4 regions of the Paenibacillus sp. IHB B 3084 genome follow, and region 3 is predicted to be linked to each of the others. Evidence: riboswitches for the same ligand, from Rfam matches in the RefSeq annotation. Region 3 holds a riboswitch; each other region holds the start of a gene.
The links. A riboswitch is a leader RNA that binds a small molecule or an ion and turns the genes downstream of it on or off. The one in region 3 is predicted to bind cobalamin.
Positions count from the first base shown of each region.

Region 1 (6,136 bases), 250 kb from region 3:
ATGCAGCTCCATTTTTGCGGACAGAAGTCGGAGGTGGAGATAGAGTTTATGGTGTCCGCCGATTCTGAGGAAGAAGCGCAGGCCATAAGAGAGCCTAAGCAGGATCAAAAAAAGACATGGGAGCAATATATGGCACATGGGTCCGACATTCACCCTCATGTGCTGGAAGCGATACATCATTACTATGCAGGTATAGTAGAAAAGTACCGGAACGCTTATATCTCGTGGGGAGAAAATCCGGATGAATATGCGCCCTGCGTGAAGGATTCGGCACAATTACTGGAACGGCTACAGCTCGTGTCTATACTGGTTCCTGACTCATCAGAAGAGGATGAGCTGTACTTGAATTTTAGCTGTTCATGGGATAGAGAGCATGGCTTGGGTGTGCATCTGAAGCAGGGACAACCCGAGCATATTCAAGGAGCTTATACATTATATGATTTGGAATAGAATCCCCTTCCGGCTTGCAGGGATAAAAGGGGCCAGGAAGGGGACAGGTATAGAAATTAGCTGGATACAGTCAACGAATCTCTGGCAGCTTGAGCGGCCAGCACCATTTGCCGCAATGCAGCTACAGATTCATCCTTGGTGCGGGTTTTCAGGCCGCAGTCTGGATTGACCCAAAATAAATCGGAAGGCAGTACGCGCAGGGCGCGCTGGATCATACTCAGCATTTCCGATACATCGGGAATGCGCGGACTGTGGATATCGTATACGCCCAGACCAATGCCTTTGTCATACACCTGATCCTCAAAGCTGACAATCAGTTCTCCGTGGCTTCGCGAGGTTTCAATAGAAATAACGTCGGCATCCATATCGGAGATGGATTGGATCATATCCTGAAATTCGGAATAGCACATATGCGTATGGATTTGGGTGGCGGGTTCGACAGTGGCAGTGGTCACAAGGAAGGCTTGAACCGCCCACTCCAGATAGGCCTGCTGCTGTTCCTTTTTCAGCGGAAGCCCTTCACGGATCGCCGGTTCATCCACCTGAATCATACCAATCCCCGCTTGTTCCAGTGCTTCTACCTCAGCTCGCAGAGCCAGTGCTAACTGTAAAGCGACCTGACTGCGAGGAATATCATTCCGTTCGAAGGACCAGTTTAAAATCGTTACCGGACCTGTCAGCATCCCTTTGACTGGCTTGGAGGTCAACGATTGGGCGAAGGCCGTTTCTTCCACGGTCATCGGTTGATCGAACGACACGTCTCCGTATATAATCGGTGGCTTGACACAACGGGAGCCGTAGGACTGCACCCACCCGTTTTGTGTAAAGGCAAAGCCTTTCAGCTTTTCGCCAAAAAACTCAACCATGTCGGTTCGCTCAAATTCCCCGTGTACGAGCACATCAATGCCAATGTCCTCCTGAATATCAATCCATTCTTTGATTTGCTGCTGAATGAATGTCCGGTACTGCTCGGCAGACCATTCCCCTCTGCGATAGTGCAGGCGGGCTTTGCGAACCTCAGCCGTTTGCGGGAAACTGCCAATCGTCGTCGTAGGCAGTGGAGGCAGCTTCAGCTTGTCCTGCTGAATCACACGACGCCCAGCGAAGGGAACGCTGCGTGACTGCGGCTCTTTCGCCAGTAGAGCCGCCATATCGGCCGCGGTCTGTACTCGTGCCGCCGAGCTGTTGAAGCGAGCTACCGCGTCCGCACTCTGCTCAAGTTTGGCAAGTGCCGAGGGTTCGCGTTTGCCAAGCGCAGCGGTCAAAGCTGCGATTTCTTCCAGCTTTTCATCGGCAAAGGCCAGCGCTTGCACCAGGTCTGGGTCCAGCTTATGCTCTGCTTCCAGACTGACCGGCACATGCAGCAGACTGCATGATGGCTGTACGATGAGCTGGGCGGCGGTTGTCTGTTTCGCCAGCTGTCCAAGCAGCACAGCTACGTCGTTCAGATCGGAGCGCCATATATTGCGCCCGTCAATAACACCAGCGGCCAGCGTTTTGCCTGCGGGGAAGCCATGCCGGAGCACATGTTGAAGGTTTTCGCCATCATCATGTACAAAATCCATACCTAATCCCTGTACCGGGAGCGTGGACAGGTGCTCATAATGATCCAGACTGCCAAAGTAGGTTTGCAGCACGATATTTAAGGATGGAGCAGCCTCGGCCAAAGCTTCATAAGCCTCCTGAATAATGTCCAAATCCTCTGCCGGGAATGAGGTGGTCAGGACAGGCTCATCCACCTGCACCCACTGAACGCCTTCCGCAGCCAGCTCAGACAGGACGCGGGCGTACAGTGGCAGGAAGCTTCGTACAATGGCGGCCAAATCCTTACGATCATAGCCTTTGGACAGGGCAACGAACGAATAAGGACCGATCATGACGGGTTTACCCTCAATGCCCAACTCCTGTTTCGCTTCACGATAAGCCTGCAACGGCTTATTCTCCGTGAACACCGGGGTTGCATTCGCCAATTCCGGTACGATGTAATGGTAATTGGTATTCAGCCATTTGGTCATTTCACTGGCGGTGGCACCCTTTTGTCCACGGGCTATCCCGAAATAGACGGATAGGGTAACAGGTCCCTCGAGACGGTAGTTGAACCGTTCCGGCACCAGACCGAACATCACGGATGTATCCAGCATGTGATCGTAATAGGAAAAGTCTCCGACTGGAATTCGATCAATTCCCTTGTCACGCTGCTTGCTCAGATGCTCCAACCGCAATCGTTTCATCTCGATATGCAGTTCACTTTCATCCATGCTGCCTTTCCAGAAGCGTTCCAGTGCTTTCTTCCATTCCCGGTTCCCGCCGATACGCGGATATCCCAGGTTACTGCTGATCAAGCCGGGCAATTCAGGCAATTCAGGCAATTCGGTAAATGACATGTACTTTTCCTTCCAGGCTGGTAGCCAGTTTATTTTTGCGTACAAAAAAAGACATTCCTCCCCGGGGTAAAAATGAATAGGGGAAAGAATGCCTCCGTTATTTAAAAATAAAAATTCGGCGACGGCTCTTAACACCTCCCTATCTCCCGTAGGTACTTGCGATGTTGTTGAAATAGGCAGGTCTCCTGACTTACGAATCATGACTTTCAGCGCTCCTTCCCGGTCTGTGGACCAGTGGGTGTATCAACAGCTGAAAATTCCCCGTTTACAGTGGCGGGACCGCGCCGGACTTGCACCGGCTTCCCTTTTAAGCCTGAACTGAATAGAACAGACACCTATCTCCAAGCTATGCGATTATGGTATGACGAATAATTATGCACTCGTATACTTGTTCACCATCATAAGTGAAACTTGCGGGATGCGCAATAGAAACTCCGTTTGAACCTGCAATGAAACGATTAAGTTCATGGAAGCACATTCAAGTTTATTAAAAGCGTTCTGCTCATCAGTACGCTATCCCGTGTTCCCGATCTGAAGCACCTTGAAGCATCGCCCTTGTCAATTACACGCAAAAAAAAGACAAGTCCTCCCATAGGGAAAGGACTCGTCTTAAGGCATAACAACTCATGCGAGTATAACATCGCCTCAGGCTAATGTAACGATAGATCCTGCCAGAATGCTGGCCTTCACATCAACCAGTCGCTGATTGCGGCTGCCTCGGAAGGGAAGGGTCAGATCCTTTTGCTGTTCTACAAAGGGACCATCCACAACCACATCGCACAGCAGTGCCAACTCCCGCCGGGCCTGATCCGTAAGTAGTTCTTCGTAGACAAAGCCCGTATAGGCCCACACGGTTCGGTCAGGGCAGGCTGCGCGGAAGTCGCGCACAAACTGCGAGCATTCCGCTGCCGAGAAAAAGGGGTCTCCTCCGCAAAGAGTTAACCCGTCCAGCAATGGATTATCGGCGATGTCACGGATAACCTCCTGCTGCCGCCCCGGTGTGAACGGTTCGCCTGTACGGAAGCTCCAGGATGCCGGATTGAAGCAGCCGGGGCAGGCATGGCGGCAACCGCTAATGAACACAACGGTGCGCAGGCCGTGTCCTTCGTTCAGAGATTCCGGAATGTAGCCGCATAAATTCACCGATGCTTCACCCGGTCACGTACCTCGGCTTGTTTTGCGGCGTTGAACCGGACGGTATAATCACCTGTCAGATATCCGGTTACCCGGCGCAAGCGCTGAAAATGCGTATGTTCCTCATCAGCACCGCAATGGGGACAGCTTGTCCCGATAATGCCCTCGTAGCCGCATTCCGGGCAGCGATCTACGGGATGATTAATGGAGAAGTACCCAATGTTTTGATGAAGCGCATATTGTACAATTTTAAGAAACGCCTCCGGGTTATTCCGCGCATTGCCATCCAGCTCAATGTACGAAATCGCGCCAGCGTTGCACAGGTTATGAAATGGGGCTTCGAGGCTGATTTTACGGGCAGCCGGAAGCGTGTAATACACAGGAATGTGAAAAGAATTCGTGTAATATTCACGATCATTCACACCGGGAATGACACCGAAATCCCGCTGATCCAGCAACGTGAATTTACCGGATAGACCCTCGGCAGGCGTAGCGAACAGCGTAATGTTCAGGTTATGCAATTCACTCATCCGATCGCAGTAGACACGCATGGAAGCTATGATTCGCTGCGCCTCGCGGTATACAGCGTCATCCTCCCCGTGGTGTTTGCCGTACAGTGCCTTCATGCACTCAGCTAACCCGATAAATCCGATGGAAAGCGTACCGTGCTTGAGTACGCTACCTACCTGTTCATCCGGCTCCAGCTTTTCTCCGCCTTCCCATACCCCTTCGCGCATCATAAAGTCTGAGGCCTTGGCCGGCTGGCTGGTCTGTATATGATAGCGATGGATCAGTCCGTCCACGGCAATACGCAAAACCTCTTCCAGTCTGGTATCAAAGCCATCCCGGTCAGGTGCCTTGCGCTTGCCTGTGCAAATGCCGTATTCAATGCCAAGACGCACCAGATTAATCGTATTGAATGAGAGATTACCCTTGCCGCTCTGACAGTTTCTGCCGAAACGGTCAGCAATGGTGCGGGTGCGGCAGCCCATCGTCGCAATAATGGTATCCGGATCATCTGCGCGGTAATAGGGCAGGTTGAAGGTAGCATCCACATTGACAAAATTGGGATACATTCGTCTGCTGGAGCATTCTACCGCCCGCAAGAACAAATCGTAATTGACGTCGCCCTCTGCCTGGTTGATTCCCTTTTTGCATTGGAAAATATGCTGTGGAAAAATAGGAGTTTCCCCGCTGCCCAAGCCACGAATAGTGGCCTCCAGCAATGATTGCGTAACAAGCCGCCCTTCAGCAGAAGTACACATCCCGTAATTCAGTGAGGTGAACGGAATTTGTCCGCCTGCCCGACTGCTCATGGTATTCAGGTTATGAATAAGGGATTCAGCGGCCTGGCGGGTCTCCGTCTCCGTTTCTTCACGTGCGAATGCGTATGAACGAGGGCAGACCTCATGTAATAGGCTGTTGGCTATATGTAATTCTTCATCAGGCAGAGCGGGCTCTATTTCTTCTCCGAACAGGCGGAGTCCCTTACGCAGATGCTTCCGGAAAGACCGGGCCACGAATGGAGCGAGATCCCAATCTATTTTATTAGCAGAAACGCCTCCAAATTGGCTGTTTTGCTGAGACTGGAATATGATTGCCACCAGTGCCATAGCAGACATAATGGTTTGCGGTGTGCGCACAGAGCCGTTGCCTGTATTAAAACCGTCTTGCAACAAGCGACCAAAAGGAATAAAGATACAGTTCGTAGTCCCGAGCGCATATTGGTCCAAATCGTGAACATATACATATCCACGGTCAATCGCGTCCGTCAGTTCAGGCGGAAGCACACGCAGGCGTGCATACCACTTGGCATACTCGGAACCGAGCTTGCTCATTTTGCCGCTGAACGATTCTCCATTCAAATTTGCATTCTCCCGTAGCATGTCCAAATCCTGTGCCCCAATGACCCGTTCGCCGATGTCATATAATTGATGTTCCTCCAACACCTTCATCGCAAAACCCTCCATATAGTAAAATATATATTATTCTCCCAAAAACAATATATTGACGATATCGTGTACTAACCAATTGTTTAAGTCTATATATTGTATATATGGATGGATGGAGCGTATGTGATTATTGTCACGCTGATAGGGAGGAGAACGCACAAAAAAGTCAGGTGAAAGTTAGGAACACATCAACAAATACGCTCCTTATTCTACACC
Region 1 is NZ_CP013203.1:3,021,855-3,027,990, forward strand. It holds gene ASL14_RS14200 (DUF6985 domain-containing protein) at 1-450, shown strand, start outside; gene metE (5-methyltetrahydropteroyltriglutamate--homocysteine S-methyltransferase) at 507-2,834, opposite strand; cobalamin riboswitch at 2,993-3,188, opposite strand; gene nrdG (anaerobic ribonucleoside-triphosphate reductase activating protein) at 3,480-3,977, opposite strand; gene ASL14_RS14215 (anaerobic ribonucleoside triphosphate reductase) at 3,974-5,923, opposite strand.
Region 1: it holds a riboswitch for cobalamin, as region 3 does, so the genes downstream of both, metE (5-methyltetrahydropteroyltriglutamate--homocysteine S-methyltransferase) here and ASL14_RS13045 (ABC transporter substrate-binding protein) in region 3, are expected to answer to the same signal.

Region 2 (6,136 bases), 280 kb from region 3:
ATTTCATCGGCTGTCATTCGACCTGTACGTACGTCCAGCCCCACTTCGGACAGGCTCGCTGCCGCGCTTTCTGTTACGACGGAGGCCAATACTTTGAAGCCGTTGTCACGGATTTGCAGCGCCAGTTCCCGAGCATCGCTCGTTCCGCATAGCATGAATATCATGAGCCCTTCACCTGCCCGCTGCCAGAAATGCCGCTCCCGTTCACCATAGACGGCGTATGTGAATGATCGTGGTGGTGTTCATGATCATGGCCATCATGGCTGTGCGCATGTACATGCTCATGCTCGTGATCATGTGAGTGTTCCTCATGATGATAATCGTGTCCATGTGCATGGTGGTCATGGTCGTGATGATCATGATGGTGATCGTGATGATCGTGGTCATGTCCGTGATCGTGGTCATGTCCGTGATCGTGGTCATGTCCGTGATCGTGATCATGGTCGTGGTCGTGGTGATGATGGTGGTGCTCCTGCGCCTCCAGACGGAACTGGCAGTTATCGCAATTGGCCATCACCTTGCCAACCAAGCCTTCGTTGGCACGCTCCAGCACCAGCTCGACCAATTGTGGATGGAACCCAAAATATCCGCCCATTTCCACGTGTAATTCAGGATGAGACTCCGCAAATTCCTCTGTCATTTCTCCGATACGCTTAATCAGCACACCCGTGAATAGAAAGTATGGGAGCACGATGATTTTTTTGGCACCTAGACGTAGACAGCGTTCCAAGCCATCTGGAAAAGAGGGCTGAGTCACACCGATAAAGCTGCTCTCCACCCACGTATACGGGAGTTTTTCCCACAGCATACGGGTAATTTTGAAAAAGTCGCTGTTCGCATCCGGATCGCTGCTTCCGCGTCCCAGCACCAGCACAGCCGTTTCTTCATCCGTCACCTCGGCAGAAGCCTCCACAGCGCTATCCATACCGGCTGGAACCGCAACCGGACGGGCCTCTTTCAAGCGGCTTTGCAGAATACTGACAATTTTTCGTGAACGCCAATCGGACGTCCGTATACAAATTCCACCTGCGGATATTTCGCCTTTGCCCGGTCAATCGCCATCGGAATATCAATTTTGGCATGTACCGCTGCGAACAAAATAATCGGAATAAGAACGACACGCGTCGCCCCTTTTTCCACACATGTCTGCACTCCTTCGGCAATGCCGGGACGTGCCAACTCCAGGAAACAGGTTTCCACGCACATATCCGGTACCCGATCTGCCACCGCCTGTGCAAATTCCATCAGCTCCTGATTCCCCTCCGGGTCCCGACTTCCATGTCCAACCAACAATATTGCATTCACTGCTGTATTTTCCTCCTCATCAAAATAGGGATGACCTGCAAGACGCCCTATTTTATCTATATGCTTACATCCATAAAAACAGGCTTTCTAGCCCATTAATCGCCACAGACGGCATTCACTTCCACTATTGCAGGCGCATCTTCATGCCGAAAACCCGCTACCACGCCCACACGCTTGAAAAATTTATGAAAACGCTCGTTCGGATGCCCTTTTTCCTTATATTCAGCGATGACATTCTCAACGATATCCGTAATCTGATCCCCCGGAATGCCCTCTGCCACAGGTTGAGCGGCATGAGCGTTGCGTCCGAATTTTTTGCCGCCGAGGAACAGATCATATCCTCCCTTGCGGTACACAATCCCGATATCCTCCAGCACCGCTCCATAGCAGGCCATACCGCAGCCGTTCAAAGCAATGCTCGTTTCCTTGGGTGCCTGCAATCCGCCCAGTACAACCTGTAGATGCTCCGCCACAGGCACAGCGTCATCCTTCTCCATATTGCAGAAGTCGCACGCCTTCATCTTAAACACATCGCCAATCGGCATCACGATGAATCGTTCATCCCGTAGCCGCCCTACCAGCTCCTCCGGGTCCGCGCACGGCACGCGCAGCACGATCTGGTGATCCGGCGTGTACTCCAGCTCGCCTTCATCACCCGCTACCTCGGCGAGCAGCGCCATCTGGCGAGCGGTGAACTTCTTGTTTCCCACGCCGGGGGAAACGCCCACCTCAAACAGCGCAGGCTTGCCAAAGCTGCCTGTCGCTGTCCCGGCCGTAGCCACCGCTCCGGCCACGGCTGCCGTTCCGGCGACGCTCACGGCGGGCGCTTGCCCGTTCCAGCGCGCGCTCGCTTCGCCCGGCAGCTTGCCGCCCGCAGCGAGGCGGCTCAGCGCCTCCGCTGCCAGCGATGCCGGGGCCGCCCCGGCTTGCGCCGAAGGCGCGGCCTGCACGGCAGCCACCGCTTGCGGGCGTGCCTGCGTGGCAACCGCAGCAGCACCGCTCGCGGAAGGCGCGGGCGCGGTCCCGCCAGCTCCCGCAGGGGCTGGCACTGCGGGTGCTGCGCCTGTCTGCGACGCATTCAGCGCGCGATCCTCTTCCGCACCCAGCGACCACGGCTCCGCTTCCGTGCGGAGCCGCTGATGCGGCTTGAGCGCCTGCTCGGTCGCACCCAACGTATACTTGCGCTGATACCCGCGCGGCGTCACGATCAGACCGTCATACACCATCGTCGAAGAATTGCCGATGATGACGGTCGTCAGCATACCGATATCATGGTTGAGCATGTTCTCCAGCGTCGTCACAATTACTTGCTGACGGTCGCGATAAGCACTCTTGACCAGCCCTACCGGAGTCTGCGGATCACGGTAGCGCAGCAAAATGGACTGCGTCTCAACTATCTGGCGTGTACGCCGACCACTGCGCGGATTGTACAGTGCAATGACAAAATCCGCCGAAGCTGCCGCTTCTACACGTTTCACAATCGTTTCCCAAGGGGTCAAATGGTCACTCAGACTGATCGTGCATGCATCATGCATGACGGGCGCACCCAACAGCGAAGCACAGGACTGAATCGCCGATATTCCCGGCACGACTTCTACCTCAACCCCGTCCTCACGGCGCCAGCCCTTTTGCATCAGCACTTCGTACACTAGCCCGGCCATGCCATATACGCCTGCGTCTCCACTGGAAATGACGGCTACCTTCTTGCCCATCTCCGCCTGTCGAACCGCCTCCTGCGCACGGCTCACTTCCTCTGTCATGCCTGTGCGCACAATCTCCTGTCCGTTCAACAACGGGCGGATCAGATCTACATAGGTGTTGTAACCGATAATGACCTCACTCTCGGCCAGCGCGTCCAGCGCCCGTTTGGTGATATGTTCCATATCCCCCGGTCCGAATCCAATCACGAGCAATTTTCCTAATGGGCTCATCGTTATCCTCCTTCTTAAATCTATGCTATGTTTTCCACACTTCTATCTATTTCACTTATATATGGACATCCTGTAACTAAAAAAAACCCATCCTGCCCGGATGGGTTTCCTATGTACGCATCGTATCATCAGACGGACACAGCATAAGAAGACACTTCTTGTCTTCCGCCATCGTGCCGTTGCTTTCCATCTGCCTGTTCACGCTTGAAATGCTTCTGCATGTTCAGCTCCACGCAAACCTGCAACCAACATGGAAAAAGCAGCGTGCGCCTGATTTCCTGATTTCGTACACCCATCCTCTCCGCGAAGGTTAACGGTGCATACAGATCAAGGTAGGTCTCCTGGCTCGGCATCAACAGATTTTTTCGTCTTCCCCGTTTTCTCACGAGTGACGTCTGAAAAAATCCTCTTCCTTACAGTGGCGGGACCGCTCGGGACTTGCACCCGATTCCCTGTTACCCTTCGCTATCACAAAGGCACCTTGTCTGTCCGCTATTTGATTATGGGTCTTATCATAACCTTGGCTCAATCAGTTGTGCAAGCATGAAAAACGCTTTATTTCAAGTTCTCTGCCTTATTTTTTAACATATGCAACAATTCGTCCGGGTCCGCAGAGATACTCAGCAGCGTTGGATGGTCAACTCCGGTAAATCCCTCGCGCACACTATGACGCACCATTTCCGCCAACGGGTCAAAATATCCGTTCACATTCAGCAGCCCGATGGGCTTGCGATGAATGCCGATTTGCGCCCAGCACAGCACCTCGAACAGCTCTTCAAATGTTCCCAATCCCCCCGGAAGGGCAATAAAGGCATCCGCCATTTCGCTCATGACCGCTTTGCGTTCATGCATGCTTGCCACCTCAATAAATTCGGTGACTCCCCGGTGAATAATCTCTGCATCGAATAACAGGGTCGGCATAATCCCGGTGACCTGACCGCCCCCGGCCAGCATCGCATCTGCGACCTCACCCATCAGCCCCTTGCTGGAGCCTCCATAGATCAGACGAACATGATGTCGGGCCATAGCCTCTCCAAGCTTGCCTGCCTCCTGAAGATATACCGATGAATGTCCGGGTCTGGACCCGGCAAATACACAAATGGAATTCATAATGTCTCAGCTCCTGTTCTGGTATCCCGCATCGAGGCTTTTTCATTATATTAAATAAATATTTTCGTTATAACAAAAACTTCTGTCGATGCATTTCCAACAAAAAAAGATAAAGACCCTGTAGGCCCTTATCTTTATTTTACCCTTTATCACAAGGATATAGGTTAGTTTTCAGTTCACAACTTCAAGACCGTAGCCGTGCACCGAGGCGCTATGCTCAAAATATCTTCCCAGCTCCACCATCATCGCGCCCATTCGTTCCTCCACTGGAAACACGATCCGTTCAATACCTTCCTCCAAAATGGACTGCGCCGTCACCTTGCCTACCGACACAGCGATCACATCATGGCGAAAAGCTTCCAGCACGTCTTCCATCTGCTTCTGTTCCCTCGCATATTGGCACAAAAAGCGGATTTGCGGACCACTGGTGAACGTAACTGCATCAACATTACGATTTACGATATCCGCTAGCAGTGCTTGCAAATTCGCTTCCTCGGGTGGAATATGCTTATAAGGGAGCACCTGCCGGGTAACTGCCCCCTGCTCGTCCAGCCATTTCACCAGCCGTGGGGTCGGATCACCATGCAACTGCAACAGCACTTCCTTCCCCTTCAGATCATACGGCGCAAAAGCACGCGTCAACCCGTCCAAACTTCCATCCTCGTCCCGTACATCTGGTATGAAGCCACGCTTTTTGAGTCCATTGACCGTCTTGTAGCCGCGCGCCGCAATGTTCGAGGATTGCAGCAGCTCCATAATCTGCTCCGCCACGCCCATATCCTCCGCCATATCGAACAGCGCGTCCAGCCCCATACCTGTCGTAAAAATGTTCCAGTCCGGCGGCTGCTTCACCCACGATACAACCGCATTGCGCAGCTCAATATCATCCAGAAAAACCGTACCCTGGGCCGGACGCTGCACTGGCTCGCCTCCCATTTTTGCAACCAGCAATGCCATTTCGTCTGCTTTACGGGGACCGGCAAGGGCAACTCTCTTGCCTGCCATGCGTTGTGCCATCCTGTTCCCTCCCTTGTAGAAATCGAAGTCATAATCCTTTCTACCAAGTATACAATTAGAGGGCTGAAAGACAAATAAGAATTCTTTTTCCAATGAATATAGTAAACTTATAAGTTAGCTTGTCCTGTTCTGCCTGCCTGTTGGCTTTCTTGCTGGCTCGTGCTATCCTGCTGACTCACACTATCCTGCTTCTCTCCAGATGGCTTAGGATATTTGCTATCTTCTTTAGGCTTGGATCGGAGCAGCAGCCATAGCACAAAAGGCATGAAAACAAAGAAAATAACCATTACCATCGTCCATTCCCGGCTGAAATCATAAATTTGGACGATATTAGAGAACAGCATAAAGGAACAGACATAACCCAACAAGCCTACGGGCCAAACCATCAGACTCCCCCGTGTGTGGGCAAACATGCGCTTTACCGCCAAACTGGTTACATACAGATCAACACCAATCTTTGTAAGCAGGGTTGGTACAGTCAGTGCAGCCACAAACAAGTCGAACCGATCCAGAAAGTCGGTTAACTGCAATTGACGCGCCAGTTCATACGATGGATAAAACAGCCGCGACAAGATGGGAATACCGATAACCAGCTCCGACAGCAGCACCATGATAATGATAAAAACGGTTCCGGTCAAATGTCCAAGCCACGCACTCCGGGGACCATAGCTTTTTCCCGAAATCACAAAAGGCAACATCATAATATCTGCCATATATCCGAGCATACGCCAGCTACCTTTGATAACTCCACTTACATCCGGGTGCAAAATCGG
Region 2 is NZ_CP013203.1:3,058,683-3,064,818, reverse strand. It holds gene cobK (precorrin-6A reductase) at 1-164, opposite strand, end outside; partial or broken gene ASL14_RS14400 (sirohydrochlorin chelatase) at 161-1,305, opposite strand; gene cobJ (precorrin-3B C(17)-methyltransferase) at 1,401-3,236, opposite strand; gene ASL14_RS27170 (hypothetical protein) at 3,365-3,592, opposite strand; cobalamin riboswitch at 3,551-3,734, opposite strand; gene ASL14_RS14390 (LOG family protein) at 3,792-4,346, opposite strand; gene ASL14_RS14385 (uroporphyrinogen-III synthase) at 4,518-5,363, opposite strand; gene ASL14_RS14380 (GerAB/ArcD/ProY family transporter) at 5,471-6,136, opposite strand, start outside.
Region 2: it holds a riboswitch for cobalamin, as region 3 does, so the genes downstream of both, cobJ (precorrin-3B C(17)-methyltransferase) here and ASL14_RS13045 (ABC transporter substrate-binding protein) in region 3, are expected to answer to the same signal.

Region 3 (6,136 bases):
TCTCCAGATGTTCCACGTGCAACAGTGGCTTGCGCCCTGCCATATCCCATTTCATATGCCCTGTCCCATCCTTCATTTCGCCGCCCCCTTTTCCGAAAAACGGTCTCCGAGAAGCTGGCACGCAAGCACAAACAGCATAATCGCCAAACCCGGAAAAATCATGACATGCGGTGCCACCTGAAAATACGACGTCGCATCATGCAGCATCACACCCCACTCCGGCTTAGGCGGCTGTACACCCAGCCCAAGAAAGGAAAGTCCGGCAACCATAAGCACGACTCGTCCAATGTCCCAGACCGCGTACACAAGCAGCTGTGGCAGTACCTGCGGCAACACATAACGTCTCAGCACGCGCACATGTGAATTACCGGATAAACGGGCATATCGGACATAGTCCTCCTGACAGGCTTTTTGAACAAGGGTGCGAATATACCGAACATATCCCGCCCACCGTACCGCAATAATCGCTAAGGTCATGTTTACAAAGCCCGGACCCAAGATACCCACAATCGCCACCGTCAAAATGATATCGGGAAAAGCCAGCACGCCATCAATGGCGCGCATGACTAACTGGTCCACACGCCCGCGTACATAGCCAATGAGCAAGCCTATCGGCAAACTGATACACAAGGTGGTCACTGTAATCGCACAAGCAATCAGTACGCTGGTCCGAATCCCGTAAATCAGGCGCGACAGCACATCTCGCCCCAAATGGTCTGTACCCAAAGGATATTCCCGGCTGGGCGGCTCCAAGCGCTTCAGGAGATCGACATTGAGAGGATCATGAGGGGCAACCCATGGAGCAAGTAGCCCGAGCAATACGATCAGGCCCAGCATTACGCCTCCCGTCAGCAAGCTCCCTTTGAAGGACAGCCGCATGTTTTTCATTTTCAACTTCCTCCCCTAACGCAAACGCAACCTCGGATCTACAGCCGCTTGAACCACATCCACCAAACACTGAACACCTACGATTAAAAATGCAGCAAAAATGACATACCCCTGGATCACCGGATAATCCCGCTGCGTAATCGCATCTATAAAATACTTGCCCAAACCCGGCCATGAAAAAATCGTCTCTACAATGACATTACCCGCCAGCATAAATGACAAATTTGTGCCTAACAGCGTAATGATCGGCAAAATCGCATGCCTGAATATCTCAAAAAACAGAATATGCTTGCGGGAAAAGCCTCGGGCCTTCGCCGCCTTCACAAAATTCCGGTCACCCAGCTCCAGCATTTGGGCACGCAGCACACGGGCTTGCACAGCCCCCAAACCTGCCCCAAGGGTCAGCGCTGGCAGTACCAAATGAGTCCAATCCTCACGACCCATGGACGGGAGCCAGCCCAAACAGACGGAGAACAGGTAAATCAGCAGAAAGCCAAGCCAAAAAGAGGGAATGGACGATCCCAGCAGTGCAAACAGCCTTCCCAGACGATCGAGCCAACCACTGGATTTTACTGAGGCGGCCAGTCCCATTCCAAGAGTCAGGACCGTCATGACGGCAAAGCCCGCCGAAGCCAGCTCCACAGTAGCGGGCAGTCTGTTCCACAGTTCGGTTAGCACCGACTCCTTGGATACATAGGAGGTGCCCCAGTGCCCTGTGAACACATCCCGCAGCCAGTTCACATACTGAATATGCAGCGGCTCGCTCAAGCCCAGCTCCTTACGCAGCGCCGTCAACGCCTCCTCAGAGGCAGGCACATTATGCGCGGTGAGCAGAATGGTAGCAGGGTCGCCGGGAGCCAGCCTCATCAGCACAAACGTCAGCGTGGATACAACAAACACAATGATGACCAGTTGCGCCACACGTTCCAGAATAAAACGAATCATAGGGTATGCAGCCCGTTATTCCGCAATATCGGATTGCGCCGTAATGTAGTAATACTCAATCGGATGCGGCGTGAAGCCCTTCACCCCTTTTTTCGCCCCAAATACATTGTCCGGATGAACAATGAACGACTGCGGCAAATCCGTATTAATGATATCCAGCGCTTGCAGTGTCACAGCATTACGTTGCGCTGTATCCTTCGCCAGCTTCAAGCTGCCAAGAAGGTTCTCCAGCGGTTTGGAACTATAACGGCTTACATTGGCTTCGCTTTTAGAGGAATAAAACATGTCCATAAAATATTGCGGCTCCCCCGTATGGGCAGTCAGCATGCTGTACATGGCAAAATCCCAATCGTTTTTGGTCAGTGCCTCGTCGATATTTTCCACCTTGCGAATCTTCACCTGGATGCCCTCCTTCAGCAGTTGGCTCTGAATCACCTCAGCCATCACCGAAAGCTCTGGACGTTGAGGAAAGGTCAGCAACGTAACTTCGAACGGCTTGCCTTGCTTGGTCCATGTGCCTTGGGCATCCTTCTTCCAGCCATCCTTCGTCAATAGCTGCTCGGGCGTTCCGTCCAGCGCTTTACGCTCGACCTTACCGAAGGGGAGAATGCTCGGGAATGGGCTGCTTGCCTCCGTACCATAGCCTCTCATGATCGCACTCACAATGGATGCACGTGGTATCAAGCTGTCCACTACTTTGCGGTTCGCGGCATCCTTGAACAGAGACGACTCCATGTTATACACGATCATATGGGTGCGCAAAGAGGGAGCCGACAGCACTTGCAGCTTATCGTTCTTTTTCAATACCTCCGCGTTATCCACCGGAATATCGGTCGCTACATCTACTTCGCCGGATTGCAGCGCCAGCAGGCGCGAATTGCCGTCCGTAATGAACTTCATCGTTGCTTCAGCCAGCCGGGCCTTCTCGCCCCAATATCCGTCATAACGCTCTACGACCAAGGATTGATCCTTGTTGAACGCTTTAATTTTAAAAGCACCTGTCATCGCAGGGTAGCTCTGCTCATCCTTTATGGACGCTACATCCAGCACAATCGTCGACGGATCAGCCAGATTGGACACCAGCGCCGCATTCGGCTGGTTTGTCGTAATTTTCAACGCCAGCGGCCCGGTTACGTCAATTGACTTTACATCTAGCAAATCCTTCGCCAGATGGCTTTTCATAATGGAGCGCAGCAGGGAAGTTTTTACACTTTCCGCGTCCATACTCTTTCCGTTATGAAAAGTGACCTTATCCTGCAAGCTGAACGTCCAGACTGTGGGGCTATCCTGCTTCCATTCCTTGGCCAGCCAAGCCTCAGGCTCCAGCTTTTCATTCAAACGGACAAGTGTCTCGCCTGCGCCAGAACGCATAACATCCCAGCTATTATCGCCATGCGGGTCAACGCCTGACGGCTTCCACGTATACGCCATCACCAGCTTTTTGTCCGTTGTGGACTGTTGTGCGGATGTGTTTTCGCCCTTGTCGGAGCTGTCCGCCGTCTTATTAGTTGTGGAGCATCCCGCAAGAGCCATAACTGCCAGTAGCAGCATCACCCCTGTGCATATGGACCATGAACGCTTTTTACGATTGCTTATCATCTTATTTATCCCCCTCTATCTTGTCATTCACAAATACCTAACGCAAAAAAAAGCATCCCCGACCGCCTGATCAGCAGTCAGAAATGCTTTCATTATAAAATGCCAAAGCTCACCTCAAAGCACCTCTAATCATAGAAGGGATCGGATCGGTTTCAGACATTCCGTAAGCAGCACGCCCAACCACCTCCCCAGCATCCCGTGGGTCTGACAGTGATGTTAAAACAGGCAGGTCTCCTGACTTCAGGCGTATCTTTCAGGCCTTCCCGGTTCTTCACAGTTCCAGTGGCTATTCCGAAAGCTACAGCAATTCCCTGCTGATGCCTGTATACAGTGGCGGGTCCGTGTCGGAATCTACCGAACTTCCCTTTTAAGTGAGCACGTACAACAGCCATCTACATGATCTCAACGAAACCCTGTAGATAGAAAGTCCGGCTCACACCTGTTTTCTTCCTTTATTCTTTTTCATTACGATTTAGGACTATCTTATTTTGTTGTTACAGGCTTGTCAACAAATGTCGCATAATAATTTAAATTTGAACGATACGGCGAGAATCAAGGCTATGACTTTGCGTTGCATGCACGCAATGGACGTGATAAAATTAGGTATAGAGATACCCATCGTGTCCGTATACTAAAAAGAGTCTTCGCCGCTACCAACGGCAAAGACTCTTAGGACTTGAAAGGCTGTGGATCACCACCACGGCGCGCTGCATAACTGAATGTTAATGCAAACGAAACCCACCGTTAGGGGCCAACCTAATTACGCGGTGGGTTTTCGCTTGTTCCGAAACTTCCGTACCACGCCTCTGCCTACCACTCTAGCAAATTCTTCTAATAGAATCTCAAATTCCCTTCTTCATACAGAAAGAGGGCTTTATCAATAACTCTATGCCAAAAAGCCGGAAAAAGAGGCTTACGACCTCTCTCCGGCTGTCTTTATCTAATCCTAATTATCAAACCTTCTGCGGAACCTCCGACACTGTCACACCTTTGACCGATTCGGCTTGTTTTTTCGTTAAAACGATGTTCAAGACAATCGCCGTGATCGAGCCGGATACGATGCCGTTTTGCAGCAGCATTTTGGCAAAGCTCGGCAGTTGGTCGAACATTTGGGGCAGCACGGCAGAGCCGAGGCCCACCGCAATGCTACATGCCGCGATCAGCAGATTGCTTTCCTTCCGCAAGTCCACTTCTGACAAAATAGACATGCCCGACGCAGCAACCGAACCGAACATAACGATCATCGCCCCGCCCAGCACAGCATTAGGAATCACTGTCGTTAAGGCAGCCAGCTTGGGCAACAGACCAAGAACAACCATAATACCACCCGCAGCAAAAATAACGTTCCGCGACTTGACGCGTGTCAGCGAAATCAGACCTACATTTTGCGAGAAAGCCGTGTAAGGAAACGCATTAAAAATACCACCAAGCATAATCGCAAGTCCTTCGGAACGCAGACCATTGACGATTTGCTTCTGCTCTACCTTTTGATCAATCGCCTTGCCTACTGCCAAATAAACGCCCGTAGACTCGACCATGCTGACAATGTTAACGATAATCATCGTACATACTGCCATAATGCTAAACTCAGGCTTACCAAAATAAAACGGCTGCGCAACACTCACCCAAGACGCTTGCGCCACTGGAGCAAAATGTACCATTCCCATCGCATAAGCAACCACCGTACCCGCAAACAGACCGATGAGCACGGAAATCGAGCGCAAAAAGCCTTTTGCCAACCGATTCACAAGCAAAATAACCAGCAAAGTAACTAACGCCAGCAACAAATTACGCGGCTGTCCAAAATCCGCGCTACCCTGACCCCCTGCTACGTTATTCATCGCCACCGGAATGAGGGACAGGCCGATAATCGTAACAACCGAACCCGTAACCACCGTCGGGAAAAAGCGTAGCAGCTTGCCATACAACGGTGCCGCGAGCACCACGAATATACCTGATAAAATAATGGCTCCGTACGCGGTTGCCAAATTCGAGGTCGACGCAATCGCGATAATCGGACCCACCGCCGTAAACGTACAGCCCAGGATGACAGGCAATCTACTGCCGAAAAACCGCGTGCCCATAATCTGTAATAACGTAGCAATCCCGCAAGTGAACAAATCGGCAGCCACCAGATAGGCCATCTGGGCTGGCGTCAGGTGCAATGCTCCCCCTACAATGAGAGGTACGGCAATCGCTCCAGCGTACATCGCCATCACATGCTGGAAGCCCAGCGCGAATAACTTTTGTTTGCTTAACATCCCACATTCTCCTTAACGGAAGGAATTACCGCACCCGCTTCTTCTATAAAATGAACCTCGCCCGGTGCCATGGATGCGATACGTGCAAGAGAGCGTACGGCGATGCCTCTTTGTTCCAGCAGTCCACGGCCTTCCTGAAAGCTCTTTTCGATCACGCAGCCAACCCCGGCCAGCTCCGCTCCTGCTTCCTTCACAATATCTGTAAGTCCGACCAATGCTGCACCGGTCGCCAGAAAGTCATCCACGATCAGCACATGGTCGCTGGCATCGAGATATTTTTGGGAAATACTTACCTGATAGGTTTCCTGCCGTGTAAACGAGTGAACCTCAGCGAAGTATACCTGCTCGTTCAGCGTGATTGCCTTCTTTTTCTTCGCGTAGATGAACGGAACACCCAATGCAATGGCTGTAGCCATGGCAAACTGAATACCACTTGCTTCAAT
Region 3 is NZ_CP013203.1:2,774,773-2,780,908, reverse strand. It holds gene ASL14_RS28980 (ATP-binding cassette domain-containing protein) at 1-76, opposite strand, end outside; gene nikC (nickel transporter permease) at 73-888, opposite strand; gene nikB (nickel ABC transporter permease) at 904-1,833, opposite strand; gene ASL14_RS13045 (ABC transporter substrate-binding protein) at 1,849-3,432, opposite strand; cobalamin riboswitch at 3,640-3,843, opposite strand; gene ASL14_RS13040 (nucleobase:cation symporter-2 family protein) at 4,386-5,693, opposite strand; gene ASL14_RS13035 (xanthine phosphoribosyltransferase) at 5,687-6,136, opposite strand, start outside.

Region 4 (6,136 bases), 1.7 Mb from region 3:
CGGCAAAGCCGCTTTTACCGCTGCGTGCACCGCCGGTCACGAGCGCCTTCATCGCTGCGCGGCTCCCTGACCGTCCGATACGCCTGCATCGGCAAAGGTCGCCATTTCGCGCATAATGCGGCACGCCGCATCAATCAGGTGCAGGCTAAGCGCACCACCTGTGCCCTCCCCGAGCCGCATGTCCAAATGAAGCATCGGCTCCAGCTTAAGCTCGCGGAGCACCGCCGCGTGCCCGCGCTCGTCCGAGGCGTGCGAAGCGAGCATGTACGCTGCGCTTGCAGGCGCAAGTGTACGCGCAGCGAGCGCAGCTGCGCCGGAGATAAAGCCGTCCAGCACGACTGGACAGCGATGAGCGGCTGCGCCGAGGATGACGCCTGCTAATGCGGCAATCTCCAGGCCGCCGACCTTGGTCAGTACGTCAAGGGCGTCGTTTCCGTCAGGCTGGTTCACGTCCAATGCGCGGCAGACGACCGCTATTTTACGGGTCAGCCCAGCCGAATCCACACCCGTGCCCCGGCCGACGATCATTTCTGGCTCCAGCCCGGTAAGAGCACATACGACCGCAGCGCTGGCCGTCGTATTTCCAATGCCCAGCTCTCCGGTTACGAATAATCGTGTGCCGTCTTTGACTGCTTCCGCCACTGCTTCCGCCACTGCTTCAGCTCCAGCCAAAATCGCTTGCTCGGCTTCCGTACGCAGCATCGCTGGCCCCTTCGCCATGTTTGCGGTCCCCATACGCACCTTACGGTTCACCAAATCCGCGTGAGCGACATCTGCATTCACACCCACGTCTACCACCTTGACATCTGCACCTGCATGACGTGCAAGCACATTAATGGCCGCGCCGCCGGACAGCATGTTATACAGCATTTGCTGTGTAACCTCTGCCGGAAAGGCGCTGACCCCCTCTTCACATACACCATGATCCGCTGCCATGACCATAACCGTTTTGCGGTTAAACTCAGGCTTGTCCACCCCCGTAATGCCTGCCAACTGTATAGCCAGACTTTCCAGCTTTCCAAGACTCCCCGGTGGCTTCGTTAATTGGTCCAAATGCTCCGAGGCCGCCAAGGCTGCCGCCCCGTCCGGCTGTGCAATGCTGGCGATCAACTGCTGTAATTTTCCGTTCATGCCCTCCACTCCCTGCTCCCTATATGTGTTTAGCGATCTCATCATAAATTCTGTTTCTTCAATACTTTACTCAAATTACTCCAGTCGTTCGCCCCGACCAGTTGCATCCCGTGCACTTCTTCGCAGTAAAAGCTGCGGCACACCACTATCCGGATGAGGCAACATTACAGGCTCAACACCATATACATGGCGAATCCGCTCCTCTGTTAACAGCTCTGATGAAGCTCCTAACCCCTCAACCATTCCGTCCTTGAGCACAAGCAAGTCATCACAAAACTGGGCAGTCAAATTGAGATCATGCAGGACAGAGATAATCGTCACGCCCGTTTCCCGCCGCCATTCCGCCAGCAGCTCCATAAATTCAAGCTGATAGCGTAGATCCAGATAGGTTGTAGGCTCATCCAGCAGCAAAATCTGTGGCTCCTGCACCATCACCTTCGCCAAAGCCACGCGCTGCCGCTGTCCCCCGCTCAAACGGTCTAACGACCTGTCCGCCAAGTCGGTAAGATCCAGCCTCTCCAGCACACGATCCGTAATGATTCCCGGGTCAATCCCTTTTTCCTTATCCACCTTTTCTCTACCAAACCAGTCCTGATGGGGAAAGCGTCCCATTTCCACGACTTCCCTTACCGTGTAACCCACCGGGGGGAGCCCCTCCTGCTGGAGCACAGCTACAAGACGGGAAAGCTCTTTTCTGCCATAGCTAGTGACCTTTTTACCATATACAAGAACGTTTCCCGAAGTCGCGTGATCCACACCGGAAAGCAGATGCAGCAACGTCGACTTTCCACTCCCGTTCGGGCCGATGATGCCCCACCAATCTCCTTCGTCTACGCTCCAGCTTATATTTTTTAACGCATGGAATTCCCCAAAATCACGAGTCAGACTGGCAATCTCCAACGCCCGGACTCGCGATGCCTGTGGTCCACTTGGTTCCTTCACAGCAATCCCCCCTGCGCAGCTTCTTGTTCCGGTACAGGAGATATGCGAAGAACGGTGCACCGACAAAGGCCGTCATGACACCCAGTGGAATTTCGGTCGGAGCCAGTAGCGTACGTGCCGCAGTATCGGCCCAAGCCATGAAAATAGCCCCGCCCAGCGCGGATAACGGAACGATCATCCGATAGTCGGGGCCCGTCACCAGACGGATGATGTGCGGTACAACGAGTCCCACAAAGCCAATCACTCCGCATACCGAGACAGCCGCGGCTGTCAGCAGCGTGGATATGATAAGAACAGATAGCTTCGTTGCATCTACATTAACCCCCATATGAGCCGCCTGACGTTCACCCAAGGCCAGAATGTTCAGCACTCGTGCCCGGTTCCACAGAAACACCAGCCCAATGACCACATAAGGCAAAAGGATGCCTGTATACGACCAGCCGCGCAGACTGAGGCTCCCCATTGTCCAGTACAATATTTCATTAACCGTCTCCTTCGACATGGCTGTCAGAAAAGAAACAACTGCACCCAGAAAAGATTGCATCACCACGCCCGATAAAATAAGGCTTTGCGTCGGAATTTTTGCGCCTTCCCGCGCCAACGTCAGCACCATCCACAACGTCAGCATTCCGGTCGTAAATGCCACCAGCGGCAGTGTCCATACGCCTACAAACGAAAATTGAAGCCCCCAATAAATCAGCACTGCTGCCCCTACCGAAGCACCCGAGGATACCCCCAGCGTGTACGGATCAGCCAGCGGATTGCGCAGCACACCTTGAAATCCGGCTCCCGCCAGCGCAAGCGCTGCGCCTACCAGCATTCCCAGTAAGACACGCGGCAGTCTGATCTTCAAAATAATCTGCTCTGTGGATGGATTCCAATCCGGTGTAAACGTCTCACCTAACCACGGCAGATGGTTGACCAGAATACCCGTGATCTGGCTGACGGGAAGCTTGGCCGAGCCGATGCCGAGACAGAGCAACAGCGTCAGCAGCAATAAGGCAAGACCTGCCCCTCCAAAGCCGATCAGTCTACGAGTCATTTGAAAATTTCAGGATACACGCCCTTGGCCACTTCCTTGAGACCTTCCGTTACACGCGGACCCGGACGACTGATCAGATTATCATCCACGGCAAACACCCGGTTTTGACGAACAGCCGATATTTGATCCCATCCACTACGGGCTTTGATAATATCGCCGAGCGTCTGGCCTGTTTTGTCGTCCTTGACATTTTTGCTGTATAATATTACGTCCGGATTCGCCGCTATAATATTTTCCTCACTGATCTGGTACCAGCCCTTTTGGGTTGCAGCTACATTTTCCCCGCCCGCCAAAGAAATCAGCTCATCCATAAACTCTCCCTTGCCAACCGTCCAGCCGGGTGAAAATTCGACGTATACTCTCAGCTTCTGCCCTTTGCCGATATTTTTAACACCGTCTTTCACTTCCGCAACATCTGCTCTCATCTTGTCGGTTACCGCTCTCGCTTCTTTCTGATGGTCGGTAATTTTCCCATATAGTTCAATGTTAGCCATGACATCTTCAACCGTTTTCGGCTCGGTTTTAAAAATCATGATTCCCAGGTCACGCAGCTTGGTCGTCGCCTGCTCACTGAGCGATATTCCTGCAAAAACGACTTCGGGATTCGCGGCGATGATCGCCTCTTCATTCGGCTTCATAATACCGCCCACTTTGGGCTTCTTCGTAGCCGCTTCCGGGTAATCGGAATAGTCGGATACGCCGACAATTTCCTTATCCAGTCCAATGGCGAACAGCGCCTCGGTTTCAGCCGGGGAGACGGAAACGATTTTGTCCGGCGCTTTTTTGAACGTAAACTCCTGCCCGGTCGCATCCTTAATGGTCAACGGGTAGACCGTTTTGCCCGGAGGCTCCTGAGCGGTTGCTGTCTGTCCCGGTTGCTGTGAGACTTGATCCCCTTTATTTTCAGCGTTCTTTCCGTTAGCTCCACATGCACTCAGCACAACCGCCAAGACCAGAGCCAATAAGCCTGTTGTCCAGACCTTTATTTTATTCCCTGCCATGATTTACACCCCTCCATATAAATTCTTTAAGAGCGTCACTTGAACATCATCCGATATCTGCTAAATCCAGCCTTCTTTTCCTTTCAAAAAACCCCTGCATCCTCAGATAAGGATACAGGGGTCACGTTAGCGCAGCTCATATGCAGGCGGCAGTTTCTTCCGCATGGACAGTCACTGCGAACACGTCATCCTTTCCTCGAAGGACTATGGTGACAGGCGGACGGGCAGGTATCCTGACTTACAGAACCATGCGACAGCCTGTTGCTCCTTCATGTGCTTTGCGGCACATATAGCTGGGCGGGCTGGCATTTTTCCATTTACAGTGGCGGGACCGCGCCGGATTCACACCGGCTTCCCTTTTAACAGCGCACCGGAAAGAACCCGAGGGTTTCATCCCGCTACACCGACCTCGTCTGCTGGATATTTGATGTAGTGTTGGTCAAGCCGTTCTTTTACTTGATGATTATAGGTTAAAAAAGACTGGCTTACAACCCAAACCGCCTGTTCACTTGCCCCTATCTGACCTAAAAAGAAAACACCTCTCCTATCCACTGGTGTCGTTCTCCCAGCCTCAACCGAATCGTAATTGCCGCTCCCGGCTTCGGATTCAGACTCCAAAAATCATGACCCGGTACCAGCATACAAGCCAACTGACGAATCACTCCACCATGCGTGACGACCAGAACAGAAGGTGGGGCATCAGGCATGCCTGTTTTCTGAACATCCATCATTTTACGCCACTCATACAAAGAGTCTAGGAATTCATCGAGGCGGTTCACAAAGTCTGCCCAAGGCTCTCCCCCCGGCGGCGTAATTCGCTGCGGCTCATCAATCCACGCTCGATACAACGCCACATCCTTGAGCATGTCATACGTTTTTCCATCCCATTCCCCAAAATGAAGCTCTCTCAGATGTGGTTCCATGATGGCAGACCTAGCGGAACTATTAGATAGGAAACGTTCAGACTCCCATTTGGATGTCAGCTCCAACCGTGATTCCGGTTTCAATTCGAAGTGGGTTCCCTCTCCAAGCTCTGGTCCCAGTTCCGATTCCGGCAAAATGATCTGCAAGGTCTGACGACAACGTATCAAGTCACTGCAATAGATTCGGGCAAAGGAATGCATCTGTAATTTTTCCCGCAAAGGCTCTAATTCTTGCTCTGCTCCCGGTAGCAATCCCAGATCGGAGTGCCCCAGGTATCGACGTTCCCTGTTCCATAAGGTTGTGCCGTGCCGCACCAGCACAAGTTCCAAGTCCCACTGCTGATGTTCTGTAAAATAATGCTTCAAGGTCATATCGCTTCCTGCTCTATAGGCAGCATTCGGTGTGTCACGCTTCACTGTATCCACCCCAGTGCATAGCATCCGGCGGACACGAACAGACACAATCCCGCAAACATGCTGGACACGGCAAACATCAGCCGGATCGTATGCCGGATATCATCCGGCTCCATCGGTCGCACCAGCTCTCCCATATATGCGCGAAAGGAGCGCACGCTATGATATACATTATAGCCTCCGAGGCGAATCCCCAGTGCACCCGCAACTGCTGATTCCGGAAAGCCGCTGTTTGGACTGGGATGCAGCCGCGCATCTCGCCTTACCATACGCCAGCTACGTCCAGCATCATGCCCATAAACCCACGCTGTTACTACCAGCATACCCGCTGTCAGGCGTGCCGGAATGTAATTAGCGGCATCATCCAGACGTGCCGAGGCCCAGCCCAAATGCAGATACTTTTCATTTTTGTAGCCAACCATGGAATCGAGGGTATTCACGGCACGATAAGCCAGCGCTAATGGTGCTCCCCCGATCAGGGCATAAAAAAGCGGGGAAATAATCGCGTCCACGATATTTTCAGCCACCGTTTCGACGGTACCGCGCACAATCTCAGGCTCATCGAGCTGCTGCGTATCCCGCCCGACGATCATTCCCAGCTCCCGGCGTGCCGCAGGCAGATCACCCGCCTTTAATTCGCGATACACTGCCATTCCGGCGTCCTTTAGTCCTTTGGAAGCAAT
Region 4 is NZ_CP013203.1:1,047,137-1,053,272, forward strand. It holds gene ASL14_RS04875 (bifunctional adenosylcobinamide kinase/adenosylcobinamide-phosphate guanylyltransferase) at 1-52, opposite strand, end outside; gene cobT (nicotinate-nucleotide--dimethylbenzimidazole phosphoribosyltransferase) at 49-1,131, opposite strand; gene ASL14_RS04885 (ABC transporter ATP-binding protein) at 1,207-2,073, opposite strand; partial or broken gene ASL14_RS04890 (FecCD family ABC transporter permease) at 2,078-3,115, opposite strand; gene ASL14_RS04895 (ABC transporter substrate-binding protein) at 3,112-4,116, opposite strand; cobalamin riboswitch at 4,323-4,516, opposite strand; gene ASL14_RS04900 (histidine phosphatase family protein) at 4,641-5,411, opposite strand; gene cbiB (adenosylcobinamide-phosphate synthase CbiB) at 5,453-6,136, opposite strand, start outside.
Region 4: it holds a riboswitch for cobalamin, as region 3 does, so the genes downstream of both, ASL14_RS04895 (ABC transporter substrate-binding protein) here and ASL14_RS13045 (ABC transporter substrate-binding protein) in region 3, are expected to answer to the same signal.